3 regions of the Neobacillus sp. B4I6 genome follow, and region 2 is predicted to be linked to each of the others. Evidence: riboswitches for the same ligand, from Rfam matches in the RefSeq annotation. Region 2 holds a riboswitch; each other region holds the start of a gene.
The links. Region 2 has a riboswitch for glycine ahead of gcvT (glycine cleavage system aminomethyltransferase GcvT). Riboswitches for the same ligand answer to the same signal wherever they lie in the genome.
Positions count from the first base shown of each region.

Region 1 (3,289 bases), 2.3 Mb from region 2:
ATGTTGGTGGAGTGTTATTTGTGGAGTCCACCTATGAATGTGCTTAATTGTAAATAATTCAATAAAGCCATCGGAGGCGAAGGGAAAATGAATCGACGAAAGAAGAGATTACGAAACATCTTCACAAAAATGGCAGCAAGACTTATTTTTTAGTGAATTTTCCTTCTTTGTTCATAAGAACCAATTGAAAAGAATAAACATCAAAATAGTGTGGGTATTTTTTTCTAGGAGGAATAAACATGAATGATGTCCTTGAAAGAACAGCAAAATTTGAACACCGTTTTTGGCTCCAAATATTAGGTGATCATTCGAGGTTTATTTTCGAAGCTCTTGCACCTGTTCAAAAAGAGGAAATTGAGAAGGCATCATCTTTTATTCGAGTTTTTGACAAACTTCTGGAGCGTGCAAATTCCTCAGATTTAGTGCCATTCACAATTGAAGCTGAAACAGAGGTTATAAGATTACGGAAATTTAAATTGGACTTATTAAGTAAACATCTGATAGGGAAAATAAAAATTCACCTTTCGCCAACCTTTATTAATCATATGGTCAATGAATTAGAGGAATACTTAAGAATTTTAATACACCTAAAAGCAGGGGATGCTCCTCCTGTTTACCATGAACTACATCATCATCTTTTATGGTTATTAGATGCTGCAGGTCATTCAGAGGCAATTTCCTTTAATTTAGATAGTGTTGAAAAGAAACTCATTGAGAAAAGTAATACATTTAGGAAGAGTTTTGAAGATTTTTACTTGAAATCAGTTGAACTAGCAGGATATTTAAGAACTAATTTGACTTCGTTCCCTGCTTTATCAAAAATGAATTCAGACAGCCAGTTAGAAATAAAATTATTTCAAAATTTTCTACATGAAATAGAAGAACTCAGACTAAGTAAGCAAGCATTAGGAACATTCGCCCCCCTAATGGCGGATCATATGTATCGTGAAGAATGTTATTATCTTATGAAATTAGCAGAATCGGCAAATCTTGACTCACCCAATTGTGATCCTGCTAAACCTCGACTTAAGGAATAATTCAATGAGAAATAAAAGGGAAACACAACCACAACCACAACCAATGATCGGTCAAGCATGGACTGGTAGACATGTGATCTTGCTTCACTGTACAAACAATAATCAATTAATAAATCTTTATAAAAGTTTCCATGCTCCGTTTGAGCCTCCACGTCAAAATTGCGCAGAAACTTTGTCGCAATTACTGAGTATCGGATATCGTGTTATGGCGATTACGCCCATCTCAGCAAATCATATTCAATATTTTTTGGTACTAGGAGATTAAAGATGCAGAACCAACGATTGCGATAAAAATGAACCCAATCTTTTGCAGTGGGTTCATTTTTTGTTTCTCTATTAATCTAGATTCTCTGAAATTAATTATTGACAAAGTGATTGAATACTACTAAAATTAGAAATTATTTAACAATAATTTAGTTTGTGAGATAAGATGTAATAATGCATAACTTTTTTTAGCTGGGGATTTTGAACCATTTGTTCTTCAACATAAATTAAATACTAAGCAAGCTATGATTGCTATGGATCAAACTATAGCAGGAGCAGCTTCTGGAGAGACCGCAGGAAATCTGCGGCGCCGAAGGGTTCACAATCTCAGGCAAAAGGACAGAAGAGTACGAGTTTTATTTGTTATTCTGACAAAAGAGTAATGGATATTATTTGTTATTCTTATGACCGAAGAGATTGGAGAAATTCCAATCTCTTTTTTCATGGAGTTTAACCCTTTGTTCATGTCTTCACAAAGTGAACAAAGGAAATTATTACTAATGAGGGGGCAAATGAAGTGGCACAACAAGAATTAAAACGAGATTTAAAAAATCGGCACGTACAACTGATTGCGATTGGAGGTACGATTGGTACAGGTTTATTCCTAGGTTCAGGAAAAGCCATTCAGTTAGCAGGTCCATCTATCATTTTTGCCTACTTAATCGTGGGAATCGCATGTTTTTTTGTAATGAGGGCATTAGGAGAGCTTCTTTTATCAAATAAGGGCTATCAATCATTTACGGACTTCGCCGAGGATTATATTGGACCTTGGGCTGGTTATGTAACTGGATGGACGTATTGGTTTTGTTGGATTATGACAGCAATGGCTGATATTATTGCTGTTGGTGTATATGTGCAATATTGGTTCGATATCCCACAATGGGTACCTGCAATAGTCTGTTTAATTCTATTATTGGGACTAAATTTATTAACAGTAAAGCTATTTGGAGAATTAGAGTTTTGGTTTGCTTTAATCAAAGTGATCACCATTCTTGCTTTAATCATCATAGGAGTCATTTTGTTAATTATTGGATTTCAAACAGATTCAGGAACGGTTACAGTAAAAAATCTATGGAGCCATGGTGGTCTTTTCCCGAATGGAATATTAGGTTTCTTACTTTCTTTTCAAATGGTTGTATTTGCATTTGTAGGTGTTGAATTAGTAGGTGTATCAGCAGCCGAAACATCCAATCCACAAAAAAATATCCCATCTGCAATAAATAAAATACCTTTAAGAATACTGTTTTTCTATGTGGGAGCACTTATTATCCTTTTATGCATCAATCCATGGACGCAACTGAATGCAGCAAACAGTCCTTTTGTAAAAACGTTTAGTTTAGTTGGTATTCCGATTGCTGCAGGAATTATTAATTTTGTCGTCTTAACATCAGCTGCGTCTGCCTGTAACAGTGGATTGTTTTCAACGAGCCGCATATTATTTAATTTAAGTAATCATCAACAGGGACCAGCGAATTTTGCTAAATTAAATAAAAATCATGTACCGAGTAACGCATTATTTATATCTGCACTTGTTCTATCTGTCGGAGCTCTTTTAAGTAAGCTGATTCCAGAACAAGCCTTTGGGATCGTGACAACGATCAGTGCGATTTGTTTTATTTGGGTCTGGAGCATTATCTTAATTTGTCATCTGCGATATAAGAAATCACGCCCAGATTTACATGAAAAGTCGATTTTTAAAGCACCGTTTACACCATTTATTAATTATCTTGTTCTCACGTTATTTGCATTTATTCTCATTATTATGCTATTTGCAGAATCAACTCGTGTCGCTTTATTAATGACACCATTATGGTTCATTCTTTTATTCATAGTGTATTCATTTAAAAGGACAAAGGGAAAAAATATTAAAATATCTGCGTAAAGTAAAATTCTTGCAATATATTAAAAATATTGTCACTTGATTGGTATCATGATACTATTAGATGAAATTAAATTCCTTTAATTTGGTCCAGAGAGGCCAAAAAGGC
Region 1 covers NZ_JBNPWB010000002.1:2,895,851-2,899,139, reverse strand. Annotated here, with positions in the region: gene QF028_RS16340 (DUF2935 domain-containing protein) at 240-1,037, shown strand; glycine riboswitch at 1,574-1,654, shown strand; gene QF028_RS16335 (amino acid permease) at 1,819-3,183, shown strand.
Region 1: another riboswitch for glycine. It lies ahead of QF028_RS16335 (amino acid permease); the one in region 2 lies ahead of gcvT (glycine cleavage system aminomethyltransferase GcvT).

Region 2 (3,289 bases):
GGTTTCCACATGCCTTTTCGTCCACTCAATGCCTGTATCTGCCCGCCGGTTCCGAATCATAACCTTGTTTACTAATTCTTTTAAATGCTCATCATCATTTAATGAACGTGCATCTCGTTTGTATTTTTCAAAGAATGTCGTTTCGCTGCCTAAATGTCCTGGTTTTAATAATGAAACCAGATTAAAAATTTCCTCGATACGGTTTTGAATGGGCGTTGCCGTCAATAGTAAACAAAATTTCTTTTTCAGATTTTGGACAAATTCGTAATTTTTTGTTTTGTTATTTTTAAGTTTATGGGCTTCATCAATGATAATAAGGTCATAGTCCTGCTTGAAAATGATGTCTCGATGAGGATTTCGTTTGGCCGTATCAATTGACGAAACGACAACATCACACTGTTCCCACACATAGCTTTTCCTTTGTGAAATGGCTGGAATGAAAAATTTGCTATTCAACTCCATCGACCATTGAGTAACTAAGGATGCAGGGACAAGAATCAATACCTTTTTCACCAATCCACGAATCATATATTCTTTTAGAATGAGCCCGGCCTCAATCGTTTTTCCGAGTCCTACTTCATCGGCAAGGATGGCTTTCCCATTCATGTTTTCAATTACTTGTTTTGCTGTTTCAAGCTGGTGAGGAAGTGGGGTTAGATTGGGTAAATGGCTAGGTGCTAATAAACCCATGAAATCTGGAATGACGAGATGTTTTTCAACTCCAATTGCTAGTTTAAAAAGTTCCCAATTCCCCCATGGACCATCGTTTTCAATTCTATGTAAAAAATCATCCTTCCAGGAGGAATCAAATTCAATTTCGATCGACATGGTTCCAACTCCTTTTTGTTCAATTTCCAGCTTTTTGCTTTTCTAATAAAGTTATTGCTCAATGTATTATTTTAATGGTAGGATGATAATAGCTTTGAATGTTTTAAATATTTTAATAAGGTAATTTATTTTATAAGTATAATTAGTATGACCAGTTTAGATAATATTATAATGCGAATGATAACAAGGGGAGAGACTACTTATGTAGCGCCGAAGGAGCAAGCAGAAATGTGAATCTCTCAGGCAAAAGAACTCTTGTAGGACGCAGCTCTGGAGAGCGCTGCTAGCTTTAAGCAGCCACCAAAGGGGAAAGCCTTTTTAGGTAAACTTTCAGGTGCAAGGACAGAGACCTTCTTACGTTTCATAGGAGGTCTCTGTCCTTTTTTATATTATCTAATGAATAATTTGCGCCAAAGATTGAAGGGGGATTAAGATGTCTGAATTAAAACGAACTCCACTTTTTGATGTGTATAAAGAATGGGGTGGAAAAACTATTGATTTTGGAGGCTGGGCACTGCCGGTCCAATTCTCTAGCATTAAAGAAGAGCATGAAGCTGTTCGCTCTAATGCAGGATTATTTGATGTTTCCCATATGGGTGAAGTAGAAGTAAAAGGCACTAATAGCTTAGCATTTTTACAAAAAATGATGACTAATGACATTTCAAAAGTAAAGAATGGAGGTGCCCAGTACACCGCCATGTGTTATGAAAATGGCGGTACTGTTGATGACCTGCTTGTATATAAGATTGAAGACAATCATTACCTTTTAGTAGTAAACGCATCAAATATTGAAAAAGATTACAAATGGCTTGAAGACCATTTATCTGGTGATGTCTCTTTAGAAAATTTATCGGAAAAAACAGCACAGCTGGCTGTCCAGGGACCACTTGCGGAAAAAGTATTGCAAAAGCTTGCGGGAGATAATGATTTAAGCCAAATTGGCTTTTTCAAATTCCAACAAGATGTAATCCTAAATGGGAAAAAGGCACTTGTATCAAGAACTGGTTATACTGGTGAAGATGGCTTTGAAGTATATTGCGATGCAGAAGATGTTGTTGACCTTTGGAGAGACATTTTAACTGCAGGTAAAGAAGATGGAGTAATCCCCTGTGGATTAGGTTCACGCGACACACTTCGCTTTGAAGCAGTTTTAGCGCTTTATGGTCAAGAACTATCTCCAGAAATTTCACCACTTGAAGCTGGAATTGGCTTCGCTGTGAAATTAAACAAAGAAGATGACTTTATCGGGAAACAAGCGTTGATCCAACAAAAAGAAAAGGGCTTAACAAGAAAATTGGTTGGAATCGAAATGATTGATCGTGGGATTCCACGTCATGGCTACCCTGTTTATAAAGGTGATCAGTTAATTGGTGAGGTTACAACTGGAACGCAATCACCCACGTTAAAGAGAAATATTGGTCTTGCCCTAATCAATACAGAATTTGCGGGTCTTGAATCCGAAGTTGAGGTTGAAATTCGCGGCAAACGTTTAAAAGCTACTGTAGTTCCAACACCTTTTTATAAAAAAGAAAAGAAATAAGAGAAGGGAGTTAGGTTTATGAAACATCGCTATTTACCTATGACTGAACAAGATAAGAAGACTATGCTTGAGGCAATTGGTGTTTCCTCTATTGATGAACTGTTTAGCGATATCCCTGAGAAAGTAAGATTTAAGGGTGAGTACAATATAAAAGCGGCAAAGTCTGAAACGGACTTAATGAAAGAACTTTTTAAGATGGCTAGTCGGAACGCTGACCTGAAAAGAAACGTATCTTTTATAGGTGCAGGTGTTTATGACCATTACATGCCTGTAATTGTCGACCATGTTATTTCTAGATCAGAATTTTACACAGCTTATACACCTTATCAGCCAGAAATTTCACAAGGTGAACTTCAAGCTATCTTTGAATTCCAAACAATGATTTGTGAGTTAACTGGAATGGATGTTGCCAACTCATCGATGTATGATGGCGGAACTGCACTTGCTGAAGCAGCGATGCTTAGTGCAGGCCATACCAAACGAAAAACAATAGTTGTATCCAGTGCTGTACATCCAGAATCACGTGATGTTCTTAAAACTTATGCAAAGGGTCAGTACCTTAATGTGATTGAAGTACCAGTCAAAGATGGTGTAACAGATCTAGACGCATTAAAAGGACTTGTTAATGAAGATGTTGCAGCCGTTATCGTCCAATATCCAAACTTCTTTGGGCGAGTCGAGCCGTTAAAAGAGCTTGAGGAAATCATTCATGCAAATAAGTCCATGTTTGTTGTTTCAAGTAACCCACTGTCCCTTGGGGTATTAACACCTCCAGGTAAATTTGGTGCTGACATCGTTATTGGTGATGCGCAGCCGTTTGGGATCCCAACTGCCTTTGGCGGACCGCACTGCGGATATTTTGCTGTCACTACTAAGTTAATGCGGAAAGTTCCAGGCCGTCTTGTTGGACAGACAACGGAT
Region 2 covers NZ_JBNPWB010000002.1:591,584-594,872, forward strand. Annotated here, with positions in the region: gene QF028_RS04775 (DEAD/DEAH box helicase) at 1-828, opposite strand, end outside; glycine riboswitch at 1,006-1,093, shown strand; glycine riboswitch at 1,097-1,176, shown strand; gene gcvT (glycine cleavage system aminomethyltransferase GcvT) at 1,262-2,368, shown strand; gene gcvPA (aminomethyl-transferring glycine dehydrogenase subunit GcvPA) at 2,387-3,289, shown strand, end outside.

Region 3 (3,289 bases), 750 kb from region 2:
TATTTTTTTGGGTTGCCACTTAATTTTCTGCTACTTGTTGTTGATTCTCCTGATCCGCATAATCCGCCTTCTTTATCAACATCTTATAAATTGCAATCAGCATGATAAACCAGACAGGTGTTACGAACAAGGCAACACGAGTGTCTTCCGCAAGTGCAAGGACGACAAGCACGAACGCAAGGAAGGCAAGGATTAAGTAATTGGAAAATGGATAAAGCGGCAATTTAAATTTGTTCGCTTTCGCTAGATCTGGTCTGGTTTTGCGGTATTTCAAATGACTGACGACAGTAATACCCCAAATAAAGATGAAACATACTGTTGAAATACTTGTAATCAACGTAAATACTCCTTCTGGCATTACATAGTTCAAAACAACGGCAATTAAAATAACAACAGTGGAAAAGAACAATGCATTGGAAGGTACCTGACGTGACGTAAGTTTTGCAAATGGTACAGGTGCATTTTTATCTCTGGCAAGTGAGTATACCATACGGCTTGTACTGAAAATGGCGCTGTTACATGCCGAAGCTGCAGATGTTAGAACGACAAAATTGACGATACCAGCAGCTGCAGCGATACCAACCGCCACGAATACTTGAACGAATGGGCTTTTCGCTGGATTGATGGCGTTCCACGGATAAATACTCATAATGACAATAAGGGCGCCAATGTAGAAAATTAATACCCGAATAGGAATATTATTGATTGCTTTTGGGATAACTTTTTCCGGGTCTTCTGTTTCACCTGCAGTAAGTCCTACAAGTTCAATGCCAACAAACGCAAACACGACCATCTGGAATGAGAGGATAAAGCCATTTATGCCATTTGGGAACATGCCGCCGTGGCTCCATAGATTCGTGAAACTGGATGCGCCTGAATTTGTGGAAAATCCCTTAATAATCATGAAAATTCCGACAACAATTAATCCAAGAATCGCAATAACTTTAATTAATGCGAACCAGAATTCCATTTCGCCAAAAAGCTTTACGGTTGCAAGGTTCATAATTAGCAAAACGACTAGTGCAATTAATCCTGGCATCCATTGTGGTATACTTGGAAACCAAAACTGAGTATAGAGACCAACTGCTGTTAAATCGGCCATAGCGATTGAAATCCAGCAAAACCAGTAGGTCCAGCCAGTAATAAATGCTGCCATATTACCTAAATAATCTCTTACAAAGTCAACAAAAGAATGATATTTCAAATTGGATAAAAGCAGTTCTCCAAGTGCACGCATGATTAAAAAGCAAATGACACCTGTAATCAAGTAAGCAAATAAAATCGATGGACCTGCTAAATGAATAGATCTACCTGCTCCAAGAAATAATCCTGTTCCGATAGCCCCGCCAATAGCGATAAGTTGAACGTGCCTGTTTTTTAAACCTCTCGACAATGTTTGTTCCTGCATATGAATTCCCTCTTTCTACTTTTTGAGAATGTTTGCAAATTTTTGATGACTTTAAATAATCAAGTAATATGTAAAATCAATAATTGCAAATTGATCCCAATGAAAATTTAATATTTATTTAGTCAATTCGGCATAAATAAGCGCTTACATTTTTCTAAAAAATAAATATTCAACAGGTCAATCATGATGCGCCTCACCAATTATTAGTTTTGTCTTTACCTCCTCCTTTTTATGTTTATTACTATTTTTCTCCACAAAAAAAGGACAGAGAAAAATAGGCGTTCCCCATTTTCCTCTGTCCTTTTACCTGAGAGTATAACTCCTTTGGTGGCACATGGCGCTCTCCAGAGACGCGTCCTATTGTGGTCCTTTTACCTGAGAGATTGAACCCAATTTTTGGGACTTGCTCCTTCGGTGCTAAACAATACGTTTAGTCTCTCCCACAATACTCATCCGCAATTATGAATATAATTTAATCCTAATCTATCGAAAGCATGATGTCAAATGAATTTTCTGAATTTAATTATTATTATAATTTTTTAGAAATATAGAGGGCATTGTTAACAGACTACTATTTAAAGCATTCGTGTGCTTTTAACTCTTATTTATATGTTAATCCAAAGTCAAATCCAGTTTCTTTTAATTTCTTAGTGGCAGCTGCATCATTTCCACCTGGGAACATCTCAATATATAGGTTGACATCCTTTATTTCACTATCACCCAATGGTAATACATTTTTACCATGGATATTGTCATTGCGTAATATAACCAATGACTTCCGTTGTGCTTCATCCGCTTTTTTCTGTGATTCAGGATTATTGACCACATCAAGCGCATTTTGACCATCGACATTAGGGTTTTCGAAAAGGCCTAATTTCATCATCACTGTTAGTAAAAAAGTGACCGATTCATCTACTTTTTTCTCATCAAGCAAACCGTTTTAATATGATATTTAAGCAAGCTGCCTTCAGTTGGATATGGATTGAATTTCCCCTCCACAAAATGAGGATCTAAGCCATTATCACGTGCTCCATGCTTCACAGTGATAGCCACGCTTAAAATACATACAATAAAGAGTAAAACTAGGTAAATCTTAACCGTATCATGATATTCCTATCACTCCTTCAAAGGAAAACGCTTTCAATCGAAATAATTGTATAATTTAGAAGGTAAACAATAATAGAGAATATTTTTAGGTGAATTTGTGTTTTTTAAGATTTAAAATATTCAGATATATATACCCATAGCCAAAGTCCTATCTTTAGACCAAATACGACAGCAAAATTGATATAAATTAAACGCAAACTTAAATCTATCAAAAAAAAGAAGCCAAAAACTAGATTCTTGGCTCGTCGACCTTTATGGAGTTTTTTCCGGTACCTTTACAGCGCTGATTTTCGAAACTCTGATGGTGAAAAGCCTGTAATTCTCTTAAAGTTGTTACTAAAATAGGCTAAATCCGAGTATCCCACTCTCTCAGCAATCTCGGACAATCGTAAGGTTGTATTCAGTAACAAACGTTTGCTTTCCTCAATTCGCAGCTCGGTAATATAATCGACAAACTTTTTGTTTAGCTGTTGTTTGAATAATTGACTAAGATAGCTAGGATTCATATGGACAGACTCTGCCGCATCTTTCAGTGTAATTTGGTCTAATGCTGTTTTTTCTAAATACTGCAAAACCTTGTCAATCGTTGAGGAAGGAAGATTTTCATCCTCATTTTTTGGAGTATTCCTTTTTGTCTCTTCTTTTGATTTCATTTCTAGCCACTTTTCAAGACACCCTTTTAACTCGGCTTCCTCTACTGGTTTTAGAAGGTAATCGGTTACACCGGTTCGAATGGCTTGTTGAACAAATTGAAACTCGTCATGAACACTGATC
Region 3 covers NZ_JBNPWB010000002.1:1,344,446-1,347,734, reverse strand. Annotated here, with positions in the region: gene QF028_RS08775 (amino acid permease) at 20-1,408, opposite strand; glycine riboswitch at 1,762-1,861, opposite strand; gene QF028_RS08770 (hypothetical protein) at 2,010-2,342, opposite strand; gene QF028_RS08765 (response regulator transcription factor) at 2,791-3,289, opposite strand, start outside.
Region 3: another riboswitch for glycine. It lies ahead of QF028_RS08775 (amino acid permease); the one in region 2 lies ahead of gcvT (glycine cleavage system aminomethyltransferase GcvT).